One region of the Yersinia mollaretii ATCC 43969 genome, then DNA from elsewhere that is predicted to be linked to it. Evidence: predicted binding sites of a transcription regulator. Region 1 holds the regulator's gene; each other region holds the start of a gene.

Region 1 (4,293 bases):
AGATGCGCCGCGCTTTGAATATCGTGGCGTCTTCCTTGATGTCGGCCGTAACTTCAAAACCAAAGATGCCGTGTTGCGTTTACTGGATCAGATGGCCGCTTACAAGCTGAACAAATTCCATTTCCATCTGAGCGACGATGAGGGCTGGCGTATTGAGATCCCCGGCCTGCCAGAGCTGACTGATGTGGGCAGTAAACGTTGCCACGATTTGACTGAAAACAGCTGTTTGTTGCCGCAGTTGGGGTCTGGCCCGGATAGCAATAATCTGGGGAGTGGTCACTTCACCCGCGATGATTACATCGAAATTCTGAAATACGCCAAAGCGCGCCAGATTGATGTCATTCCTGAAATCGACATGCCCGCCCATGCTCGTGCGGCGGTGGTCTCCATGGAGGCCCGTTACAACAATCTGATGAAGCAGGGTAAAGAGCAAGAGGCCAATGAGTTCCGCCTGCTTGACCCGACAGATGACTCCAATACTACCTCCGTGCAGTTCTATGAGCGCAAAAGCTACCTGAACCCTTGTCTGGACTCCTCTAAGCGCTTCGTTGATAAAGTGATCGGCGAAATGGCTCAGATGCACAAAGAGGCGGGGATGCCGCTGACCACTTGGCACTTTGGCGGTGATGAGGCGAAAAATATCCGTCTGGGGGCCGGTTTCCAAGACAAAAATGGCCCGATTGAGCCGGGTAAAGGCATCATTGATAAGAGTGTTGAAGATAAGCCATGGGCCAAGTCGCAGGTATGTCAGGAGATGGTCAAGCAAGGCAAAGTTCAGGACGTGGAGCATCTCTCCAGCCACTTCGCCATTGAAGTGAGCAAATTGGTGAATGCCCATGGCATCGAAAAAATGCAAGCTTGGCAGGATGGCCTGAAAGATGCCAAAGGCGCGAAAGACTTTGCGACTCAACGTGTTGGTGTCAACTTCTGGGACACCTTGTTCTGGGGCGGCGCTGATTCAATCAACGATTGGGCCAATAAAGGCTACGAAGTGGTAGCCTCCAACCCGGATTATGTCTACTTCGACATGCCGTATGAAGTTAACCCGAATGAACGAGGCTACTACTGGGCCACCCGTTTTAACGACGAGGCTAAAGTCTTCAGCTTCGCGCCAGATAACATGCCGCAAAACGCCGAAACCTCTGTCGATCGCGATGGCAATCACTTCAGCGCGAAGAGTGATAAGCCGTGGCCGGGCGTACACGGTATTTCCGGTCAGTCGTGGAATGAAACCGTCCGCACTGATGAGCAGATGGAGTACATGATCTTCCCGCGCGTCTTACCACTGGCGGAACGTGCCTGGCATCGCGCGTCATGGGAGCAAGATTATAAAGCGGGCCGCGAGTACAAAGGCGGTGAGACGCATTGGGTTGATACCAAGGCGCTGGACACCGATTGGCAGCGTTTTGCCAATATTATGGGCCAACGTGAACTGGCGAAATTGGATAAAGCGGGCATTGCTTACCGCCTACCAGTACCTGGAGCACGGGTGGTTGCGGGTCAATTAGAGGCCAATATCTCATTGCCGGGCTTGATCATCCAGTACTCCACTGATGGCGGTAAGCAATGGCAGCAATATGATGCCAAAGCGCAACCTAAAGTCAGCGGTGATGTGATGATCCGTTCAACCAGCCCGGATGGTAAACGTAGTAGTCGGGCCGAGCCGGTTAAAGTGTGATGATGAGTTTCAAAACGCTGTGTCTGCTGTTTTCTTTATTTTGCGATAAACAAAATTAAGTGAAGTTGAGTTGATGGTTTTTCCCCCGGCTTGCCGGGGTTTTTTTACGTCAAAATTCATGCAGGCAGCCTAATCACTGAGTCATGATAAACAGCGAAAATATGTCATGTAAGATTAGGGGATGACGGGATATCAATAAGAGTGACCACCCGGCTCCCGCTGAGGTGAGCGTACGGGAAAGGTGGCCATTTTGCTGGGACTTATGTTAACCCGATAATTAAATAGCACTATCAGGGCCAAAAATAAACCTAACGTGATTCAGTGCTTAAAATCTTTATAAGATCAGCGCGATAACGCGGCATTATCTTTTATCGTGTGCAGACTCATTTTCACGGCAGTCGCCGGATTCACAGTGGCCATACAAATACAGGCTGTGATTGGTCAGCTTGATACCGTGTTGCTTAGATATTTCACGTTGAAGAGTTTCAATCGCTTCATTGCTAAACTCGATCACTTTACCGCAATCCAGACAAATCAGGTGATCGTGATGATGCTGCTGCGTCAACTCAAAGACTGATTTACCGCCTTCGAAATTGTGGCGGGTCACAATACCGGCATCGTCAAATTGATTCAGTACGCGGTAAACCGTCGCCAGACCAATCTCTTCACCGATATCGATCAGCTTTTTATAAAGATCTTCCGCGCTGACGTGGTGGCACGCCGGATCTTGCAACACTTCCAGAATCTTCAGCCGGGGCAGTGTTACTTTAAGGCCAGCGTTTTTTAAGGCTTTGTTGTTGTCAGTCATGCGGATTCAGTCCTGTTACTATCGATTCAAATTAAGGCTGTTCAGCCTATGACATCCGTGGCGCAATAATTACAATTGCGTCTCATTATAGAACTGCTAGCCCCAAATGAAAACCGTGGTTGTTAACAAAGATATAATTGCACACTTTGCCAGATTAATCATGCAGTGTATTGATGAATGGGGATGTAGCATCATTTTAGTCTATATCCGCTACGCATAACGTTACAAATTTGTAGCGACTTATTTTTATTATTCACTAATGAAGATGTGGAATTGTGGGCTGCTTAACAGAGAAGGGTGAAAGGGGTGAAAAGCAGCGGAGACGCCCGACGATAATAATACGCCATTGCGCCTCCACAGTAACAAATTAGCCGGTGATCTCAGACAGATTCATCTCTTCACTGATCTGTTTTACCCAAGCATCAACACGTTCATTCGTCAGTTCTGGTTGGCGATCTTCATCGATAGCTAAACCGATAAAGTGATCGTCATCAGCCAAACCTTTGGAGGCTTCGAAGTGGTAGCCTGCGGTTGGCCAGTGACCGACAATCGCGGCACCTCGTGGCTCGATGATGTCACGCACGGTGCCCATCGCATCGCAGAAATACTCCGCGTAGTCTTCCTGATCGCCGCAACCAAATAGGGCAACCAGTTTGCCGTTGAAATCGATCTCTTCCAGTGTCGGGAAGAAATCATCCCAGTCACACTGTGCTTCGCCGTAATACCAAGTTGGGATACCGATCAGCAGGATATCGAAGGCTTCTAAGTCTTCTTTGCTGCTTTTGGCAATGTCGTGAACCTCAGCAACCTCTTTGCCCAGTTGCTTTTGGATCATCTTGGCAATGTTTTCGGTATTGCCAGTATCGCTGCCAAAGAAAATGCCTACAGTTGCCATATAACTTAATACCTTATAAATTCAAATAGTTATGCAGATTATCGCGCTTTCTGCCCAATAATATAACACATTTCATAGGGCGGCATAATGCCAGAAAACCCCGTCAGACGGGTATCAAGTTTATGCGATATTAAATTTTTGTGAGTTGCTCAACCTTATAACGTCATTGCCGATAACCGTTGTGTAACTGAAAGGTTGCAATTAGCGGTGCCAGGGGGAAACCGTCAGATGAAAATTTGCCGGAAAGGAGTTGTCGTTAGCTGTATGGAACGTCCTTTATTGCTTTTCGGTCATCAAATAACACCTGAGTCTCTAACGGTAACCATCCGATATATAAGGGGAACGAACATGCAGTTTTTAAAAAATATTACTATCAGAGCCGCGCTACTTTGGGTGCTTGGTGCCTTTTGCCTGCTCTGGGGCGGCGTCTCTGCTTATACATTGTTATCACTGAATCAACTTACACAATCGTCTAACGCGAACAGTGTGCTGGTTGATAACATGACTTTAGTTAATCAGGGGACGGATCAATATTTCCGCATGGTGACACGTCTTGCCCGCGCAGTAGATTATCGTCAGAGCGGCAACATCGCGGATGCAGACAAAGAACTCAAATCGTCCAATATTGCACTGGAAAATCTGAAGAAACGACTCGCGGAATTTAAGGCCATCGACCACGCACAGATTGATCCCGCTTTAGTCTCTAGGGTGATTGATGGGTGGAGTGGATTGATTGAGCAGGGGGTGACACCGCTTTATCAGGCGGCAATGGATAACAATACGGCCGCTTATCAAGAACTGGCGAAAAAAACGGTACCCGCATTAAGCCGCCAATATGGCTCGGTTGCCGAGGGGTTTAATCAGGCCGCCTCAAAGGCCATTGGCGTAGCAAAAGAGCAATTCTCGCAACTG
Region 2 (4,293 bases), 1.1 Mb from region 1:
TAGCCCCTGCCACGTGGTTTCCGCCGCGCCAGCCAGTTCTGCCAGTAAATTGAAATTCTCTGCATCAAAGGGCTGATTCTTGATCTGCTCAGCGGTGTAGAGGGTGTTGAGTGTCCCCACCACCACCTCTTTCGCCATTGCCCCGGTCACTAACCCGACAGTAGCCTGCCAGTTATCGCTATGAACTCCCATTGGCGTAAGCAGGGGGGTTAGCACTTTACTGACGGAGGCCAGCGCCGAGTCATTGATGCTATCCACCGCTTTGCCGCTGAAGGAGAAGCTATTCAGCCCGCCAATGAAGATACTGGCGATAACAATGACTTTCCCCGCCCGCAACACAAAGCCTTTCAGCCGCTGCCAAGTTTGTAATAACAAGCTTTTTAGGTGTGGAACATGATAAACCGGCAGCTCCATCACGAAGGGGGAGGCTTCACCGCGCATGATGGTGTATTTCAGCACCAATCCGGTGAGGATGGCGACCGCGATTCCCAGTAGGTAGAGAGAGAACACAATGCTAGCCCCATCTTGCCCGAAGAAGGCGGCGGCGAAGACGGCAAAAATTGCCAGCCGTGCGCCGCAGGACATAAAGGGGGCCATCATGATGGTAATCAGGCGCTCGCGCTGTGCATCCAGTGTACGGGCACCCATGATGGAGGGCACATTGCAGCCGAAGCCAACAATTAGTGGCACGAAGGATTTACCCGGTAAACCCAGTGCCTGCATCAATCTGTCCATCACAAAGGCGGCGCGGGCCATATAGCCGGAATCCTCCAAAAAGGAGAGAAACAGGTACATCATGCCAATTTGCGGCACCAGCGGCAGCACGGTATTAATCCCCCCGCCGACACCTTGGGCGAGGAAGATGGTGAGCCACTGCGGGAAATGTAGGGTGTAGCCGACCCATTGTAGCCCCTGAATAAAGATAGCCGCAGATCCTATATCGAATATTGGCTGCAATGCCCCACCAATATTTATGGCCAAGACGAACATTAAATACATCACAAACAAGAAGATAGGGACACCTAACCAGCGGTTAAGGATCACCTTATCCAGTGCTTGTGTCAGGCGGTTGGGTTCCGCCTGTTGCGAATTGCCGACGATATCGCAGATGCGGGCGATGCTTTGATAGCGGGCATCAGCAATCACCAGTTCAGGATCTTCGTGCTGATTCTCCCGCAGTTGATGGCGCGCCTGCTCAACCAGAGAGGGGGCGATACCCGCACGGGCCAGACTGTAGATGTCACCTTCCAATATTTGCAGCGCGAGCCAGCGGCGCTGCTGCTCGGGCCAAGATGCAGGCATGGCCTGTGTCAGTTTATCCACTTCACTGAGTAGCACCGGCGGATAGTTCACCAATGCCTTGAAGGTGGCGGGCTGAAACTCATCAATACTGTTTTTTAATTCATTGATACCACGCCCACGGGTGGAGACCAGTGGAATGACCGGGCAGCCTAACTGTTGAGATAACGCATTGATATCAATCTCAATATGCTGGCTTTTGGCGATATCCAGCATATTGAGCGCCACGATGCAGGGGATACCCAGTTCGACCAATTGCAGGGTGAGATAGAGATTGCGTTCGAGATTCGCCGCGTCTATCACGTTAATCAGCAGATCAGCTTCGCCGCTCAGAATATAGTGGCACGCAATTTGCTCATCCAGCGAGGTTTGCTCTGAGATGGTCGTTAGGGAGTAAGTCCCCGGCAGGTCAACTAAGGTCACCTGATGTTGTGCTGTGGTGAAGTGGCCCTCTTTGCGCTCGACTGTGACCCCCGCCCAGTTACCTACCCGTTGACGAGCCCCAGTTAACTGGTTGAAAAGGGTGGTTTTACCCGCATTGGGATTGCCGATCAGGCCGATTGTGAGTGCTTTCATGATCCAACGTGATATCAGTAAATTAAATAGAGCGGCACCTAGGCATTTTCACATGCCACAGGGCAGAAGAAATAAGCGGGTGGCCTGAGGTCTAGGGTTGTAGATCCAGCGTGAGCAGATCTAAATCTTTTTTGCGAACCACCAGACTGACTCGGCGGGTTTCTATCTGAATGGGATCACCTAAAGGCGCGAGGCGAACAACATTAAATGAGGAGCCGGGTAACATACCCAGTGATAACAGTTTTTGCCGATAAGCCGGGCTAATTTCAGGCGAGAAGCCCACGATTTTGTAGGAACGCTGCGGGATAAGATGCATTGGAGCCTCTTGATATATCGTTATTGGCGTACCAGAGTTCAGAGTAATAGCGATCTATACCCGTCATTCTTCAAGTTGCATGTGCGTTGGCTGCCTTCGTACTGATGTAAGCTCCTGGGGACTCGCTCAGTTGCCGCCTTCCTGCAACTCGAATTATTTAGGGTATAAAAGCTAATAGATAAAATAATGATAGTAATAATCGTTTTCATATTCAACTAATGACAAAGACTCAAAAGTAAATATTCATTACGATTCTATTTTTAGAATTAATTAGTCTGATTTCTATTTGTGCCTGTTTTACCACCAAACTGACATAATCGCAAATGCGAATGATGAGTTAAATCAGTTAACTAAATGTTTCTATCACTTTTTACCTTGACGATAAAACACCAATCAGTAACAAAATGGATTCACTCTGATTTAAATCAAATAACATTCAAATTTAAATTAACTCGCAGAATGACATCATAATTAATTATTAGTTAGTGCCAATAATTGACGGAATTAACTCCAATGTTAACGAGATTGTTAAATTAATATCGGGCTTAATCCAAGTTGAATGGGGGTTGCACGAAAGAAAAGAATTGCGTGCTAATTAATTTAGAAGATAAATCTTCAAATTTATAGAAGAAAATAATATGAGCCGAGTGGAGAAAGTTGCGGGTTAGGGTGAAGCAACCGCAGATGAGACAACACAGAGATGAGAGAAAGGGCCACAAAAGTGTGGCCCTGAGGTTAATGGTAAAGTGCCAGCGGCGGAGAGAACAGGCAGATCGTAAAGACGCCGTAAACCCATCCTTGGGGGCTCGAGCCGCGCCCTCCCTGGCGCGGACGCTTTACTCTTCCACCTGTCCTCACCGTTTCAGATCGAGTCATCGGGGCTTGTCATCAGCCTGAGAGCCACAGAAAATGTGGCCCTGAGTGGCTATATCAGCGTTTCTTAAAGGCCGCTGCCAGTGCATCACTCATGGCGCTGTTATTACCTGTGCTGCTGTCTGCTCGCCCTTTGGCGGCTGGGCGGTTATTTGAGTCAGAGGTGTTACGCGGGCGGCTGGCACCCCGATTATCACTATTAGTCGTGGCGCGACTCTCGCCGCCATTACCACGGCGTGAACCGCTCTCACCCGGCTGCTCATCAAGGCGCATGGTCAGGGCAATACGTTTGCGCTGTAGGTCCACTTCCATGACTTTTACTTTGACGATATCACCCGCTTTCACCACTTTATGCGGGTCATCGACAAATTTATCCGCCAGTGACGAGATATGCACCAAACCGTCCTGATGCACGCCGATATCCACAAAGGCACCAAAGTTGGTGACGTTAGTCACCGAACCTTCGAGGATCATCCCCGGTGTCAGGTCGTTCATGGTTTCAACGCCCTCGGCAAAGGTCGCCGTTTTAAATTCAGGGCGCGGGTCGCGGCCCGGTTTTTCCAGCTCGCGCAGGATATCCGTGACCGTCGGAACACCAAAACGCTCGGTGGTGAAATCACGTGCGTTGAGATTGCGTAGTGCCGAGGCATTACCCATTAAATCCTGCAAAGCTTGCTCAGTGGCGGCCAAAATGCGCTCAACCACCGGATAGGCTTCTGGATGCACGGTGGATGCGTCCAGTGGGTTATCGCCGTGGTTAATGCGCAAGAAGCCCGCACACTGCTCAAAGGCTTTTGGCCCGAGGCGGCTGACTTTTAGCAATTGCTCACGGTTATGGAATCGGCCATTCTCATCACGCCAGTTAACGATATTCTGCGCCATCATGCGGGTCAAACCGGCAACACGGGTCAGTAACGGCACTGATGCGGTGTTTAAGTCCACGCCCACGGCGTTTACGCAGTCTTCCACCACCACGTCCAGCTTTTTCGCCAGTTGGCTTTGGCTGACATCGTGCTGATACTGACCGACGCCGATGGATTTCGGATCGATTTTGACCAGCTCGGCGAGGGGATCTTGTAAGCGGCGGGCAATCGACACTGCGCCACGAATCGAAACATCCAAATCCGGGAACTCCAGTGCTGCCAGCTCAGAGGCGGAGTAAACAGATGCCCCGGCTTCGCTGACAATCACTTTTTGCGCCGTGACCGCCGGATACTGCTGTTGCAGCT
Region 3 (4,293 bases), 650 kb from region 1:
TTCTTCGCGTTCTTTTTGCTGTCCATTCCCTTACTCATGGCTTGCCTCTCTTTACCTTCGGTTAGGTTGGTACGCCCACCTATTAACCACCTTATGGTGACCAGTTGCAAGTGGATAAACCATCACTGTAATTAATGTATTGTTTAACAAGAAGATTATTAAATCGTAATCTCTCTTGTTACTGTTTAATGTGCGCCATATTGTGATCTTACACCACACATTTGATTGAGATACGGTGCAATTATCGCCAGTTGATAGAATTAATGGGCCGATTGGCGTAAATGTGATGTTTTATCGTTGACCCTGCGTGCTGTATAGGCTTTGATAACTTTAATGTCTAATAACAAACATGGAAAAATAATGGAACAGTTACGTGGGCTTTATCCAGCGTATGAACCCTACGACAGTGGTTTATTAGACACCGGCGATGGGCATCAGATTTACTGGGAACTCTGTGGCAACCCAGACGGTAAACCAGCGGTATTTATTCATGGCGGTCCGGGCGGGGGGATTGCACCTTATCATCGGCAACTTTTTAATCCGGCAAAATATAATGTATTGCTGTTTGATCAACGCGGGTGCGGGCGTTCAAAACCCCATGCCAGTTTAGATAACAACACAACGTGGCACTTGGTCGAGGATATAGAACGACTACGTAAAATGGCTGGCGTTGATAAGTGGCTGTTATTTGGCGGCTCCTGGGGCTCAACGCTTGCGTTAGCATATGGTGAAACTCATCCTGAGCGGGTCAGTGAGATGGTTTTACGTGGAATTTTTACGCTGCGGAAAAAAGAGCTGCATTGGTACTATCAGGAGGGAGCATCGCGTTTCTTCCCCGATAAATGGCAACGCATATTGTCAATTCTATCGCCAGAAGAGCAGTGCGATGTTACTGCGGCTTACCGTAAACGGCTGACATCACCGGATAAGGCAGTACAGTTGGAGGCGGCGAAAATCTGGAGCTTATGGGAGGGGGAAACGGTCACATTATTGCCGACCAAGAGCTCAGCATCCTTCGGTGAAGATGATTTTGCCTTGGCCTTTGCCCGCATTGAAAATCACTATTTCACCCACTTGGGATTTTTAGACCATGATAATCAACTGCTGGATAATGTGACGCGCATTCGCCATATTCCTGCCGTTATTATTCATGGTCGATATGATATGGCTTGCCAGCCACAGAATGCATGGGACTTAGCGCAAGCCTGGCCGGAAGCGGAACTGCATATTGTTGAAGGAGCAGGGCACTCTTTTGATGAGCCGGGGATCTTGCATCAGCTCATTCTTGCAACAGACAAATTTGCCCGCAAACCCTAATCGCGTTACTCGGCTAGCTCCTGCAAGCTCTACCTTGCGGGAGCTCCTAACGTAATTATTTCATTTTAGGCTCATACGGCAAACGCGAGAATTTATTCGACTCGATACGATAATAAGCGAGCCGCTGCGAAAAATATTCACGCAGTTCTTCGGGTTGTTCTCGGGCGACCATCTCAGGAATGACGGGCATGTTGTAGCGCTCTTTAAATGCAACACCCGACGCGGCCAGATCAACATTCATTTTGGCCGTCTCTTCGTCAGAAAGCTCGGTCAGATTATATCCCATTGTCTTCTCCCTCTTGCTCATAGCGGCTATGGCGCAAAAGGTAATGCAGGCGGCGGATATTGGCAAGCAGCGAATGTTTCAAAATGATGTTTGTTTAGTGTATTACAGAGGGAAATAATATTAATCCCTAGATAAGTTATTTATTATTTATGGAAAAATTACTTAAATAAGAATCATTCTTTTTAGTATTGCTACTGTAATGTGAATGATTCTTATAATAATTTACCTCATTTCTACTCATTTATTTTCATGAGTTAAAACAGTTGGTTAAATTATTTATTGTTTTTCCCTAATATTAATGTGAATAGGGTGTTCTTATTTTGTTTTTATCTTGGCATAATACGAAAAGTTAATCGTTGCTTACCTGCATTATAAAAATAAGGGAATTACTATGTTGAAAACAGAAATGGCACAAAAGCTCAATGAGCAGCTGAATCTGGAATTTTACTCTGCAAATCTATATCTACAAATGAGTGCTTGGTGCAGCGATAAAGGTTTTGAAGGTGCGGCCGCATTTTTAAAAGAGCATTCTCAAGAAGAGATGCAGCACATGCAGCGCTTATTTGAATACCTCAGCGGAACAGGCTCTATGCCTGTTTTGGGCACGATCAGTGCGCCGCCAATTGATTTTGCCTCATTGGGCGATGTATTCAAACTGACTTACGAACATGAGCAACTGATTACCACTCAAATTAATGAGCTTGCCCATGTTGCAATGACCACCCACGACTACTCCACATTCAACTTCCTGCAATGGTATGTGGCTGAACAACATGAAGAAGAAAAACTGTTCAAATCCATTCTGGATAAACTGGCTCTGGTGGGGAATAGCGGTAATTCACTGTTCTTCGTTGATAAAGATCTAAAAACAATGGCTGCCCAAAGCCATACTCAGGCGTAGTTTTTAGCCTGACTAATGACTCACCGCAGTTTCTGATCGCCCTTAAGGGTGCCAGAAACTGCGGCTCTTCGTTGTCCTCCCTCATGTCTATCTGCAAGACGCCTCATTTATCTTACTGTTTCCGCACTAATTACATATTGTTTACCTTTGGTTTCTCGACTTGCTATAACCAAATCGTTATCATTTGCATTAACGATAAGGCCGTAAGTTGAGTTACTGTTCAGTTATTGGTGATATTTCAATCGCAATTCATAAACTGGCGTTTTATTTTGTGCCCTACCTCACAGGTAGTGCAATTGACTGGATGTGATAGGGGTTCGCGCTGCCAATATAGGATATGGTTGGTAGCAGACTGATTCTTCTCCCCATCGATAAAGGGATACTATGTTTATTCGAAAAGTACGTTCTTCTTGCCGCATGCTTTCGGCGCTTATTGTGTTGTTTGTTGGGCTATCCAGTCAGCAAGCCCTCGCTCATGCACATCTGAAAATCGAGTCTCCGGCTGCCGATACCACCATTGGTTCAGCGCCAGAAGCGCTGACATTGGGGTTCTCTGAAGGGATCGAACTGAATTTCAGTGGTGTGAAAGTAACTGGCCCTGATAACAGTGTCGTGAAAACAGGTGAGCTAAAATTAGACCCAGTCAATAACACACAATTAATCTTGCCAATTGATCACGCTTTAACCGCGGGTAAATACAATGTTTCGTGGCATGTCGTGTCTGTTGATGGTCATAAAACCAAAGGCACTTACAGCTTCACTGTGAAATAATATGTCTTTAGCGGCTTTATTTATTCTATGTCGCTTCTTGCATTTTCTGGCGGTGATGCTGATGTTTGGTATCAGTATATTCACCGCTGTATTAGCCCCCAATCCTTTCTCTGAGATACTCAAAAAACGCCTGTCACCGATATTGCTCCTCAGTACGACTCTTGCCTTTATTTCTGCTATTGGACTGTTGGCTATTCAAGCCGGCATGATGGGCGATGGCTGGTCTGATACCTATCGGTTGACTATTTGGTGGGCGGTTTTTGGCACACGCTTCGGTCAGGTGTGGCAATGGCATCTTGGCCTCTCTATCGTGACTCTGTGGATAATCTTACTGAGTTCTAATCGCCACTGCTATCGATTGATGGTGATGTGTTCAACACTGTTACTGGCTAGTTTGGCTTTCATTGGTCATGCGGCAATGCATGATGGTGCACTGGGATGGATTCATCAAACTAATCAAATAATACATCTTCTCAGCGCAGGCTATTGGTTCGGTTGCCTTCCCCCCTTGCTGATCTGCCTTGCCTATACTCGTGATAATGATGTCAAACGTGAAGCTATCACTACATTGATTCGTTTCTCAACTTGGGGCCATTTATCCGTTGCATTGGTATTAGTGACCGGCATCATTAATAGCCTAATAATGCTGCGTGATACCACATTGGCTCTGACATCGAGTTATCAGGTGCTATTGCTTGGCAAAGTGGTATTAGTGATGCTTATGATTGTCATCGCGCTAATTAACCGCTACCGGATTGTCCCAATGCTCAAGCGCCTCCCCACGAAAGCCCACTACTGGCTGGTGATTAATAGCAGTGCTGAAATCCTCCTAGGTGCGGCGGTGCTACTATTGGTCAGTATTTTTGCGACCATGGCACCGGTATAGCGTGAGATTATAAACAGTAGATATCGTCACTAAGCTTGCATCAACGCCTCCGTATGCGAGAAAATCAACGCAATGAATTAATTGAGGATAATTAAGATGAAGGGTTTTGTGCTGACGTTATCGTTACTGATG

The links. The regulator Fur, encoded in region 1, represses iron uptake genes when iron is present. The targets are predictions, from matches to a motif close to ATAATAATGAGAACNACTATCAA.
Region 2: feoA (ferrous iron transporter A) is a predicted target of Fur. The motif match lies at 2,378-2,400, and genes of this name have one in related genera.
Region 3: ftnA (non-heme ferritin) is a predicted target of Fur. The motif match lies at 1,770-1,792, and genes of this name have one in related genera.

Annotation. Positions count from the first base shown of each region.
Region 1 covers NZ_CP054043.1:2,584,130-2,588,422, forward strand. The annotation lists gene HRD69_RS11430 (beta-N-acetylhexosaminidase) at 1-1,678, shown strand, start outside; gene fur (ferric iron uptake transcriptional regulator) at 2,040-2,486, opposite strand; gene fldA (flavodoxin FldA) at 2,854-3,381, opposite strand; gene HRD69_RS11445 (methyl-accepting chemotaxis protein) at 3,730-4,293, shown strand, end outside.
Region 2 covers NZ_CP054043.1:1,484,734-1,489,026, forward strand. The annotation lists gene feoB (Fe(2+) transporter permease subunit FeoB) at 1-1,875, opposite strand, end outside; gene feoA (ferrous iron transporter A) at 1,967-2,191, opposite strand; partial or broken gene HRD69_RS20575 (gluconate 5-dehydrogenase) at 2,923-2,988, opposite strand; gene HRD69_RS06510 (Tex family protein) at 3,122-4,293, opposite strand, start outside.
Region 3 covers NZ_CP054043.1:3,236,919-3,241,211, forward strand. The annotation lists gene pip (prolyl aminopeptidase) at 361-1,317, shown strand; gene HRD69_RS14435 (DNA polymerase III subunit theta) at 1,373-1,603, opposite strand; gene ftnA (non-heme ferritin) at 1,995-2,504, shown strand; gene yobA (CopC domain-containing protein YobA) at 2,889-3,275, shown strand; gene copD (copper homeostasis membrane protein CopD) at 3,277-4,161, shown strand; gene HRD69_RS14455 (YebY family protein) at 4,258-4,293, shown strand, end outside.